Regions from separate parts of the Citrobacter sp. CRE-46 genome, predicted to be linked through region 3. Evidence: predicted binding sites of a transcription regulator. Region 3 holds the regulator's gene; each other region holds the start of a gene.
What was found. Region 3 encodes LexA, which represses DNA repair genes until DNA is damaged. Its sites were predicted from a motif close to TNCTGTATGTACATACAGNA; they were not measured.
Positions count from the first base shown of each region.

Region 1: a site for LexA is predicted at 2,358-2,377, ahead of rmuC (DNA recombination protein RmuC). Genes of this name have one in related genera too.
Region 2: a site for LexA is predicted at 2,536-2,555, ahead of sulA (SOS-induced cell division inhibitor SulA). Genes of this name have one in related genera too.

Region 1 is NZ_CM184341.1:5,122,214-5,126,487, forward strand. Features, by position in the region: gene ubiJ (ubiquinone biosynthesis protein UbiJ) at 1-19, opposite strand, end outside; gene ubiE (bifunctional demethylmenaquinone methyltransferase/2-methoxy-6-polyprenyl-1,4-benzoquinol methylase UbiE) at 33-788, opposite strand; gene rmuC (DNA recombination protein RmuC) at 883-2,313, opposite strand; gene udp (uridine phosphorylase) at 2,454-3,215, opposite strand; gene AC534G_RS24840 (dienelactone hydrolase family protein) at 3,481-4,274, shown strand, end outside.
Region 2 is NZ_CM184341.1:3,272,058-3,276,331, reverse strand. Features, by position in the region: gene matP (macrodomain Ter protein MatP) at 38-490, shown strand; gene ompA (porin OmpA) at 589-1,647, opposite strand; gene sulA (SOS-induced cell division inhibitor SulA) at 2,005-2,514, opposite strand; gene AC534G_RS16030 (TfoX/Sxy family DNA transformation protein) at 2,731-3,345, shown strand; gene yccS (YccS family putative transporter) at 3,323-4,274, opposite strand, start outside.
Region 3 is NZ_CM184341.1:4,869,933-4,874,206, reverse strand. Features, by position in the region: gene plsB (glycerol-3-phosphate 1-O-acyltransferase PlsB) at 1-1,085, opposite strand, end outside; gene AC534G_RS23660 (diacylglycerol kinase) at 1,257-1,625, shown strand; gene lexA (transcriptional repressor LexA) at 1,735-2,343, shown strand; gene dinF (MATE family efflux transporter DinF) at 2,475-3,800, shown strand; gene AC534G_RS23645 (CsbD family protein) at 3,932-4,141, shown strand; gene zur (zinc uptake transcriptional repressor Zur) at 4,183-4,274, opposite strand, start outside.

The sequences.
Region 1 (4,274 bases), 250 kb from region 3:
CTAAGGGTTTTAAAGGCATCCCCAATCTCCTGTCAGAACTTGTAACCACGATGCAGCGCAACGACACCAGCCGTCAGGTTGTAGTAATCAACGCTTTCGAACCCGGCATCTTGCATCATTGCTTTTAGCGTGTCCTGATCGGGATGCATGCGAATAGACTCCGCCAAATAGCGGTAACTGTCCGCATCGCTTGCGACCATGGAACCGATGCGCGGCAGAACATGGAAAGAATAAGCATCGTAGGCCTTGCTCAGCGGTTCGATAATCGGCTTGGAGAACTCCAGCACCAGTAAACGTCCGCCCGGCTTCAACACGCGATACATGGATCGTAAAGCTTTGTCTTTATCCGTTACGTTGCGCAGACCGAAAGAAATAGTAATGCAGTCAAACGTGTTATCAGGGAAAGGCAGTGCTTCCGCGTTCGCCTGAACGTACTCAACGTTACCCACTACGCCGATATTACGCAGCTTTTCGCGACCCATTTTGAGCATTGAGTCATTGATATCCGCCAGTACGACTTTACCGGTTTCACCCACCATGCGAGAGAATTTCGCCGTCAGGTCGCCCGTACCGCCCGCCAAATCCAGAACGGTTTGACCGCGACGCACGCCACTGCAATCAATGGTGAAGCGCTTCCACAAACGATGAATGCCAAATGACATTAAGTCATTCATAACGTCATATTTCGAGGCCACAGAATGAAAAACGTGGGCCACCATGTCAGCTTTCTGCTCTTTAGCGACGGTCTGAAAGCCAAAGTGCGTCGTTTCTTGTGAATTATCCACCATCTCAGTGCCTGCTCATTCAAAAAATGTTCAAGAAGTGTAACAGATTGGGCCAATTTGCCCTACCCTTCTACCCCGTTCAACTACCCCAAACGGACTAGTTTGATTGCTGATTTACCGCTTCGTCATCAGGGTAAGGCGCATCCTGTTGCGTCTCAGGGACCGAGCGCAAGCGGTACTCTTCATCCTGCGTAGTGGCTTGTTCAGCCAGCTCAGGATTTATCTCGCGCTTAATTTCCACACCTAAACTGCGAAACGCCTCTGCCTGTGACAGGACGTTTCCACGGCCTGAAGAGAGTTTTTTCATCGCTTGTCGGTAGTTGTCCTGGGCTTTATCCAGACTTTGGCCAATCGCCGACATATCATCCACAAACAAGCGCATCTTGTCATAAAGTTTACTGGCCCGATCGGCAATTTGTTGCGCATTACGGCTCTGATGCTCGTAGCGCCACAGGTTGGCGATCGTGCGCAATGCCACTAACAACGTGGTGGGGCTGACCAGCATAATGTTATTTTTAAGCGCCTCGGTTATCAGTTCAGGTTGCCTGTCCAGCGCCAGCAAAAAAGCAGGCTCGACGGGAATAAACATCAGCACGTAGTCAAGCGAACGCAGCCCGGGAAGCTGTTGATAATCTTTTCGGCCCAGCAGACGAATATGGTTTCGCACTGAGGCGATGTGCTCCTGCAACGCGCTCTCGCGGGTATATTCATCTTCCGCGTTAAAATAGCGCTCATAGGCAACCAACGTCATTTTTGCGTCGATCACCACATCTTTCCCCTGGGGTAGCCGGACAATGACATCGGGCTGCATACGCGAACGGGCATCGTTTTCAATGCTAACCTGAGTTTCGTATTCATAACCTTCACGCAGACCGGAGGCTTCAAGCACCCGCGTGAGTACCACCTCCCCCCAGTTGCCCTGCGTTTTGTTATCGCCTTTTAACGCCCGCGTCAGGTTTACCGCTTCCTGCGCCATCTGCGCGTTCAGTTGCTGAAGATTACGAATTTCATGCGCCAGAGTATGACGTTCCTGCGCCTCTTTGCCGAAGCTATCCTGAACCTGACGACGAAAACCGTCCAGCTGTTCACGAAGCGGCGCCAGCAGGCTGTTCAGGCTTTGGCGGTTTTGCTCATCGACGCGGCGGTTGCTGTGCTCAAAAATGCGGTTCGCCAGGTTTTCAAACTGTTCACTCAGGCGCTGTTCGCTGTTGATCATCTGGCGGATTTTATCTTCCGCATGCTGCTGCGTCGCTTCCAGCCGGGTAGTGACTTCACGGAGATCGGCTTCCAGAGAGGTGTTGATGCTGTGCAGGCTGCGTAATTCGTTATTGAGTAGCTCGCACTCGTCGCGCCAGTGGGCTTCCTGTGCGAGTTGTTGCCGGGCAGCGCTTAACGCAATATCCAGTTCACGTCGCTCTTCGATGAGGTCGGCACGGATCTGATCGGCCCGCGCTTTTGTCGCCAGCCACCCCACCAGCAGCCCTGCGGCTAACGCCAACACAGCACTCATCATAATTGAAATATCCACAACGCCCCCTTACAGCAACGGCTTACCCGCACAAAATAGAATTGTGCTGTATAAACGTCCAGTTTAAAAGGAATTTCCTGCGAGGCACTACGCAAAATAAAAAGGCCGAACACGTCGGCCTTTTTGAACAGAAGTGAGAATTACAGTAAACGGCGGGCAGCTTCCACCACGATTTTCACCGCGTGGCTTTCCGTTTGTTTCATCGTTTCCGCATTGGGGATCTCTTGCTGAGTACGGTTCACGATAACACCAGCAACCATACCGGCACGCAGGCCCTGGCTGGCACACATGGTCAGCAACGTTGCGGATTCCATTTCGTAGTTCATGACCCCCATGGACTGCCACTCTTCCATCGAGCCTTTGAAACGACTCACTACGCGACCAGAGAAGGTGTCATAACGCTCCTGGCCCGGGTAGAAGGTGTCAGATGACGCGGTGACGCCCACGTGGGTAGTCGCACCGATAGATTTCGCCGCTTCCACCAGCGCAGTGGTGCACTCGAAGTCGGCAACGGCCGGGAATTCCATTGGCGCGAAGTGCAGGCTTGCACCATCCAGACGGACAGACGCAGTGGTGACCAGCACGTCGCCAACATTGATGTGCGGCTGAATTGCGCCAGTCGTACCGATACGCAGGAAGGTACGAATGCCCAGTTGCGCCAGTTCTTCTACGGCAATAGAGGTGGACGGGCCGCCGATACCGGTAGAGCAAACGATCACGGCTTTACCATCCAGCTCAGCACGCCAGGTCGTGAACTCGCGATGGGATGCCAGCTTAACCGGCTTATCCATCAGCGCGGCGATCTTTTCCACACGCTCCGGGTCGCCAGGGACGATAGCGAGCTGGGCCCCTTGTAAATCGTTCTTAGTGAGGCCGAGATGAAAAACATCAGACTTAGACATAAAAACTCCTCTGTGAATCGGTTTTGTCAGAAGAAGCAAAAACACACTTTACCGAAGGCATAAACAAATTTTCGTGACAGACATCACCATGATGTAAATCAATTGCATTCGATTACCATGAAATAGTGATACGCATCACATAAATGACGTGATGTAAGGACGCCTTGCACAAAAGATAGACCGTTTAAGGCAATGTGGTTCGTTGCATATGTCTATAGTTAATAATGCGCTTTTTGGCTGAATATTTAAGGGTACGGAGAATACCATGACCACACGACAATCTGGCTTTGCACCTGCTGTATCTCCACCGACGTCTACTACGGTTCACACACCGGATAACGCAATTATCGCCGGTGTAACGTCCATACCTTCACAAGGCGATGATATGCCAGCGTATCACGCACGACCAAAACAGACCGATGGCCCCCTGCCCGTGGTCATTGTCGTGCAGGAGATTTTTGGCATTCATGAACACATTCGTGACGTTTGCCGCCGTCTGGCCCTGGAAGGGTATCTGGCTATCGCGCCAGAGCTCTATTTCCGCGAAGGCGATCCCAATGACTTTGCCGATATCCCCACGCTGCTCAGCGGCCTTGTCGCCAAAGTGCCTGACGCTCAGGTACTAGCCGATCTGGACCACGTCGCCAGTTGGGCCTCCCGCAACGGCGGTGACGCGCATCGATTAATGATCACAGGTTTTTGCTGGGGTGGACGCATCACCTGGCTGTATGCAGCGCACAATCCGCAGTTAAAAGCAGCGGTAGCGTGGTATGGCAAACTGGTAGGCGATAAGACCCTCAACTCGCCGAAACATCCCGTTGATATCGCCACCGATCTTAACGCTCCTGTTCTGGGGCTTTATGGTGGTCAGGACACCAGTATTCCTCAGGTTACCGTCGAAACGATGCGTCAGGCGCTACGCGCCGCTAATGCAAAAGCGGAAATTGTGGTTTATCCCGATGCCGGGCATGCATTTAATGCCGATTACCGCCCGAGCTACCACGAAGAGTCCGCCAAAGATGGCTGGCAGAGAATGATGGAGTGGTTCGCGCAATACGG
Region 2 (4,274 bases), 1.6 Mb from region 3:
ATTCTGATAAGAGTTACACGGTAACATTGAGATCGCAATGAAATATCAACAACTTGAAAATCTTGAAAGCGGCTGGAAGTGGAAGTACCTGGTGAAGAAGCATCGTGAGGGGGAATTAATAACCCGTTACGTAGAGGCCAGCGCTGCCAAAGAAGCCGTTGATTTATTGCTAACCCTCGAAAATGAACCGGTTCGGGTCAATACCTGGATTGAAGAACACATGAACCCTGCGCTACTCAATCGTATGAAACAGACCATACGGGCGAGGCGCAAGCGGCATTTTAATGCTGAGCATCAGCATACACGAAAGAAATCTATCGATCTGGAATTCATGGTTTGGCAACGCTTAGCAGGCCTTGCCCAGCGGCGCAGTAAAACGCTTTCTGAAACCATTGTGCAACTGATTGAAGATGCGGAACATAAAGAGAAGTACGCGAATAAAATGTCAACCTTAAAACAGGATTTACAGGCACTGCTGGGAAAAGAGTAGTGGCAGGGTGCTTTAATGGGTGACGTAGTCGTGTGCTTTGATTAAAACACAGATGAAAAAAAACCCCGCGATGCGGGGTTTTTTTATAAGACGATAACTTAAGCCTGAGGCTGAGTTACAACGTCTTTGATACCTTTAACTTCGATCTCAACACGACGATCCGGAGCCAGGCAGTCGATCAGTGCAGCGCGAGCTTTCACGTTGTCACAGGTGTTGCCAGTAACCGGGTTAGATTCGCCCATGCCACGTGCAGAGATTTTGTCAGAAGGAATACCTTTAGAGATCAGGTAATCAACAACGGACTGAGCACGTTTCTCGGACAGACCCTGGTTGTAAGCGTCAGAACCGATGCGGTCAGTGAAGCCCAGAACCACTACGGAACCGTCTTTCGGATCCAGGTTGCTCAGCTGGCTGTACATCTGGTCCAGAGCCTGCTGGCCTTCTGGTTTCAGAGTTGCTTTGTTGAAGTTGAACAGAACGTCAGACTTCAGAGTGAAGTGCTTGGTCTGTACTTCTGGAGCCGGAGCCGGAGCAACAACTACTGGAGCTGCTTCTTCCTGCTGGCCGAAACGATAAGAAACACCAACGCTTAACAGACCGTTATCCGGACGACCGCCAACGGTGTTCGCGTCACCGATGTTGTTGGTCCACTGGTATTCCAGACGGGTAGCGATTTCAGGAGTAATTGCATACTCTACGCCACCAGCGAATACTGGGGATACACCAGTGTCGTGGTCTTTGAAGCCGGTGTTGTTTTTAGCGTCTGCACGCCAAACCATACCACCCAGACGGGTATAAACGTCCAGATCGTCAGTGATTGGGTAACCCAGTTTAGCGGTCAGCTGAACGCCCTGAGCTTTGAAAGCGCCGTTGTTGTGAGTCTGGTCAGTGTAGCCTTTGTACGGCATACGGCCTAACCAGTCATAACCCATTTCGAAACCAACGTACGGGTTAACCTGATAACCACCGAACGCACCAGCACCCAGTTGGCTTTCGTGGGTAGGGCCGGCGTTGTTGATCTGGTTGTTGCCAATATCATGGTACTGAGACCAGCCCAGTTTAGCACCAGCGTACCAGGTGTTATCTTTCGGAGCGGCCTGCGCCACGGTAGCGAAACCAGCCAGTGCCACTGCAATTGCGATAGCTGTCTTTTTCATTTTTTGCGCCTCGTTATCATCCAAAATTCGCCATGAATATCTCCGAAGAGAGATAACACGGTTAAATCCTTCACCCGGGGACCAGTTCAATAGTTACTCTACCGATATCTGCGGCTTACGCCGAGCACCCCTGGCGATGTAAAGTCTACAACGTAGTTGAAAACTTACAAGTGTGAAGTCCGTCAGGCATATGAAAAAAAAAGGCTTGTATACATAATATTTAACATTTATTGATGTCTAAATGCACTGGAGATTTCCTGAAAACCGCTTGAGACAGGCGTTCGCACGAAAAACGCGTTAAAGCTCAAAGGCAAATTGAAGCATGAAAAAAAATTCCAGGATAAATCCTAATTTTACTCAATGATACAAATTCGAGTGAATTTTTAGCCCGGAATGCTGTCTCCCCGCAAGTGACTGTGCGCGAACAGGACGCATGATAAATCCCATAGCATTTCCTTCTTCAGCCGCTTTAACCAGTTCAGCGTGTTCGTCTTCCGTTAACTCTTCTCCCAGCCAGCCGATAACGACACTGTAATTACCTGTGCGCAGCGCACGGATCATCGATTCCAGCGTATTGCAGGGGGAGAGTTGGCGAATCTGCATCACTTTTGTCAATGGAAGCCCGGCTGACTGTACCCACTCCCGGCTTAATTTTTGCTGAGGCGTCAGCCACAACTGCCAGCGCGATTGCTGCCCTAATTGCTGCAGCAGGGGAAGCAGCAGTAGTTGCGTCATCATGGGCTGGTCCTCGCGATAGACCACTTCACTGATAAGCCCAGCGGTTGCGTTCTCTGATGAAACGCGCGCAATGTTGCTTGATGTGGAAGAGAACGACGAAGAACGATTTGCATAGCCTGAAGTGTACATAATCAATCCAGCCCTGTGAGTTACTGTATGGATATACAGTAACCCTGCTATCAACAAAGATCAACCTTATTTTCGGAAACAGGTTCGCAATTTTTAGTCGTAGTTACGGGAAAAATAAAATTCATCTTGCCCCGTGCGAATAAGTTGCCTATTTTCGTCATTAACGGATCTGTTATTGAAAATCATTTGCTTACGTTATGATTTAAAAGGATTTTTATGAAAGAACTTTCTTATGCAAAGATCTATAAATCACAAGAATATCTGGCGTCTCTGGGAACAATTCACTATCGCTCATTATTTGGCAGTTACAGTCTGACGGTTGGGGATACGGTCTTTGCTATGGTCGCCAACGGTGAGTTATATCTTCGGGCCTGCGAACAGAGCGTACAGTACTGTGTAAAAAATTCGCCTGTCTGGCTGACATTTATAAAGCGCGGGCGTCCGGTGGTACTCAACTACTATCAGGTGAATGATGCGCTGTGGCAAAACCAGCAGCAGTTGGTGTCGTTATCGCGGTACTCATTGGATGCTGCTGTTAAGGAAAAACAGAGTCGCTTTGCTCAACATCGTCTGCGGGAACTACCAAATATGACGTTTCATCTGGAGACCCTGCTAAATGAAGCAGGGATTAAAGATGAGGGAACATTGCGAACGTTGGGCGCCCAAATGTGCTGGCTGAAACTGCGGCAAAACAATCCAGCCCTGACGGTAAAAATACTTTATGCCCTTGAAGGTGCGGTCAGTGGCATGCATGAAGCTGCGCTCCCGGCGGTCCGTCGCCAGGAGCTGGTGGAGTGGGTCAGTTCTCTTACGCCGGAGCCGGGGTATTAGAAGGCAGCATGGCAATTTGCTGTTGTAATCGCCGGATTTCCGGTAGCAGGGCGATCAATAGCCCAACCTGCTGTATAACAAGCGGTTCTTTACTATCCGGACGTGGCTCAAGATGCTGAATTCGATGCTTCAGCCCCTCCAGCGCCTGGTAGACGCGCTGTTCGTCTGCGGGTTGATAGTGAAGCGCGTCATCAACGTAGCAGACGGCATCATCCAGTAATGCCAGAACTTCCGGGTTGGTTAACTGTTCGCGGTGTGCGCCAAGGGCGGAAATGTAACTGGTAAACGTATGATTGAGGCACAGCAAGCGAAATGCTGTTTCTCGCGTTTGGGCCGTGACATCCGGTTCACTCGACATGTTCGACACCACGGAGGCAAGCTCTGCATCACGATTGTGTGCGTCACGACGGGCGATACGGTATGCCATACGGTTATCACGACCCTGATGATATTGTTCGAGAATAGCATCGAGGTAACGACAGTTTGCGTCAGTGGCCCGCTCAATGACACGCGGCAGGTTACGAAAACGCCAGTCAGGCCAGATGAAACTCACGGCAGCCCATGCGATGGCACACCCTATCAGCGTATCGATAACGCGCGGCAGCGCAACTTCGAAACCTTCACCGAGCAGATTAAAGCACAGCAGTACCAGCAGCGTGATAAACATCGTGGCGTGCGCATACTGGACGTTGCGAAAGGCAAAAAACAGTACGCCAGTGATCACCAAAAGTATCAACTGACCTTCCAGAGAGGGAACGAACCACAGGATAGGTAAACCAATGGCGATTCCTACCAATGTACCGATAATCCTTAGCGCCAGGCGATGTCGGGTAGCGTTGTAGTTTGGCTGACAGACAAACAGACTGGTCAGCAGGATCCAGTATCCGTGGTTCATCCCGGTAATCTGGATAATGGCATAGCCGACACAA
Region 3 (4,274 bases):
TAAAGCTTGTTGCCCTTGAAGGTACGACGAATAAAGAACGCGCCCAGACGGCGGAAGATCGGACCTGCTGGCCAGAAATTCAGGTTGATGCCTGCCGCGATGTGCGGCGGAACCAGACCCTGATGATACAGCACGTACGACAGCAGCATATAGTCCATATGGCTGCGGTGGCACGGAACATAGACGATTTCGTGGCCATCGTGCGCCAACTGGCGTACACGCTCTGCATTATGAACGTTAATCCCCTGATACAGACGGTTCCAGGTAAAGCCCAGAATACGGTCTGTCAGACGGATCATCTCGTAGGAGAAGTTGGCGGCAATCTCTTCCATCAGCGCTATCGCATTTTGCTGCGCTTTTTCGTGGGAGATTTTTTTACTGCGCGCTTCATCTTCTACCGCGCGCGCGATAGCTTTTGAGGCCAACAGCTTGTTAAACAGATCCTGTCGGGCAGGGAGGCGCGGACCGACTGCGGCCAGGCGCTGGCGTGCAAAGTGCATACGCGCTACGCGCGCCAATTTCTGGGCGATAATTTTATCTGTACCGTGTTCATCCGCCATACGACGCAGGGAAACCGACGGGGAGAAGCGGACAAAGCTGTCGCGACCCAGCCAGGACACAGCAAAGAATTTTTGTACGCCGTTCAGCATACGCAGCGGCGGGTTGACCTCGCCTTTTTCGCGCCCGGGCGCACGGCCAAACATCACCGAAACCGGCACCATCTGCACATCCAGGTCTGGATTGCTGCGATGCAAGTCGAGATAGTTATGGAATAGCTTAATAGACTCTTCTTTTGGCGTGTAATAGGTGAAGACACGTGGGCCGCCGTGAATAAACACGTAGCGCGGCAGTAGAGTTCCGTCTATCTCCAGCGGTTCCAGGGGATCCGGGAGATCGTGCGCCAGACATTGGGCGCGCAGCGTCAGCAAGTCTGCTTTGGAGTTGTACGGTAGGACGTACATAATGGGGCGAGAAGTATCGAGCCCCAATTCCGGTGCGGGTTCCGCCGGAATAGACTTGCTTTTTACCAGTACGCTTAATGGTAAATTCAGTAATTTGTAGTAAATTCGTGGCCAGCCGGACATAAACGATGTAAAGCCTCTGGTTAATAATGCAAATGCGCTGCAAGGATATCAGAAAGTTTAGTGAATTTCTGGTGTATCCGGTCATACTTCGCGCTGCTTTGCCACACCCTGAAACAAACGGGGTAACGTTACAATGACATTGACGCTAATAATGTAAAAAGGTTCTTTTTGATGGCCAATAATACCACTGGATTCACCCGAATTATCAAAGCTGCAGGCTATTCCTGGAAAGGTTTTCGCGCCGCATGGATTAATGAGGCGGCATTTCGTCAGGAAAGCGTTGCCGTTCTGCTAGGCGTTGCCATCGCCTGCTGGCTGGACGTCGACGCCATTACGCGCGTGTTGCTGATTGGTTCCGTGATGCTGGTGATGATCGTTGAAATTCTTAACAGTGCGATAGAGGCGGTGGTTGATCGTATCGGTTCCGAGTACCACGAACTGTCTGGTCGTGCGAAAGACATGGGGTCGGCGGCGGTATTGCTGTCGATTTTTGTCGCCCTGATCACCTGGGGCATCCTGTTGTGGTCGCATTTGCGATAAAGATTCCACAACTTCATCATTCTCCTGTTTTTTGTGCAGTTTGCGGTTCCAAAATCACCTTTAGCTGTATATACTCACAGCATAACTGTATATACACCCAGGGGGCGGAATGAAAGCGTTAACGGCCAGGCAGCAAGAGGTGTTTGATCTTATTAGAGATCACATTAGCCAGACAGGTATGCCACCGACGCGTGCGGAGATCGCGCAGCGTTTGGGGTTCCGTTCCCCAAACGCTGCTGAAGAACATCTGAAAGCGCTGGCGCGTAAAGGCGTGCTGGAAATTGTATCCGGCGCATCGCGTGGTATTCGTCTGTTGCAGGAAGAAGAAGAAGGTTTACCGCTTGTCGGGCGCGTTGCGGCAGGTGAGCCACTTCTGGCGCAGCAACACATCGAAGGCCATTATCAGGTCGATCCTTCACTGTTCAAACCGAACGCCGATTTTCTGCTGCGCGTCAGCGGTATGTCGATGAAAGACATCGGGATTATGGACGGTGATTTGCTGGCCGTGCATAAAACACAGGATGTGCGTAACGGTCAGGTTGTTGTCGCGCGCATTGACGACGAAGTGACGGTGAAGCGCCTGAAAAAACAGGGCAACAAGGTTGAACTCCTGCCAGAAAACAGCGAATTCAAACCCATTGTGGTCGACCTGCGCGAGCAAAACTTCACTATTGAAGGGCTGGCGGTAGGCGTCATTCGTAACGGGGAATGGCTGTAATACTCTGTTGAGTCCCTGTAGGCCGGATAAGACGTTTGCGTCGCCATCCGGCAACTCGCCCGGTGGCACTGCGCTTACCGGGCCAGGGCAACATCTTCCAGTACCTCTAACTTCTTTTCAGGCTCTATTTCATGCCTTTCTTTACCTCCTCCGACAAAGCACTCTGGCGTCTTGCCTTACCGATGATCTTCTCCAATATCACCGTTCCCTTGCTGGGATTGGTCGATACCGCGGTCATTGGTCATCTGGATAGTCCGGTCTATCTTGGCGGCGTTGCCGTTGGCGCCACCGCGACCAGTTTTCTCTTTATGTTGCTGCTTTTTTTACGCATGAGCACCACAGGTCTTACCGCCCAGGCATTTGGCGCGAAAAATCCGCAGGCACTGGCGCGTGCGCTGGTGCAGCCGCTAATGCTGGCGCTGGGGGCGGGGCTGCTTATCGCACTGTTTCGGACGCCGATTATCGATCTGGCTCTGCATATTGTCGGCGGCAGTGAAGCCGTACTGGAGCAGGCCCGACGTTTCCTGGAAATCCGTTGGTTAAGCGCCCCCGCCTCGCTGGCGAATCTGGTACTGCTCGGCTGGCTGCTTGGCGTTCAGTATGCACGGGCGCCGGTTATCCTGCTGATTGTCGGTAATGTTCTCAATATTGTGCTCGATTTATGGCTGGTGATGGGCCTGCATATGAACGTGCAGGGCGCGGCGCTGGCGACGGTCACCGCCGAATATGCCACCTTGCTGATCGGTCTGTTAATGGTACGCAAAGTCCTGCATATGCGCGGAATTTCGCTGGCAATGTTGAAACAGGCCTGGCGTGGCAATTTCCGCCGCTTACTGGCGCTTAACCGCGACATCATGCTGCGCTCGCTGTTGCTACAGCTCTGTTTCGGTGCCATTACGGTGCTGGGCGCGCGCCTGGGGAGCGATATCATTGCGGTAAATGCCGTTCTGATGACCCTGCTGACCTTTACCGCCTACGCGCTGGACGGGTTTGCCTACGCCGTTGAAGCGCATTCTGGTCAGGCCTATGGCGCACGGGATGGCAGCCAGTTACTGGATGTCTGGCGCGCAGCCTGCCGACAGTCCGGTCTTGTGGCGATTCTGTTTTCGCTGGTTTATGCCCTGTTTGGCGAGCACATTATAGCGTTGCTGACCTCGCTCCCGCAGATTCAACTGCTGGCCGATCGTTATCTTATCTGGCAGGTGATTTTGCCGCTGGTTGGCGTCTGGTGTTATTTGCTGGACGGTATGTTTATCGGCGCAACACGGGCTGCAGAAATGCGCAACAGCATGGCCGTTGCCGCCGCGGGATTCGCATTAACGTTACTGGCTTTACCGCTGCTGGGTAACCACGGTTTGTGGCTGGCACTCACTGTGTTTCTCGCCCTGCGCGGGCTTTCACTGGCCTTTATCTGGCGACGTCACTGGCGCAACGGGACGTGGTTCGTTGAAGCCTGACGGTTAAAAATTCTGAATAGTGAATCGAATGCCGAATCAGTGACTACACTTATTCTCACGTCCAGCAGAAAAGATAGCGGAGTTGGACGAGATACTCTGGCTATTCACAACCTAACGATGAGGATTTGATGATGAATAAAGACGAAGTCGGCGGCAACTGGAAACAGTTCAAAGGTAAAGTGAAAGAGCAATGGGGCAAACTGACCGACGATGATATGACGGTCATTGAAGGCAAACGTGACCAACTGGTCGGTAAAGTCCAGGAGCGTTACGGTTATGCAAAAGATCAGGCGGAGAAAGAAGTCACTGACTGGGAAACCCGCAACGATTACCGCTGGTAATTAGTCCCCTCCTGAGAGTACAAGGATGTACGCTCTCTGGCTTAGCGACCGACTTTCTTTTTCACCAGAATTGAGTGGTCATGCTGACATTCGCCTGGATGGCGACAGGCTTCAACCTCCACGCATGCCGGGC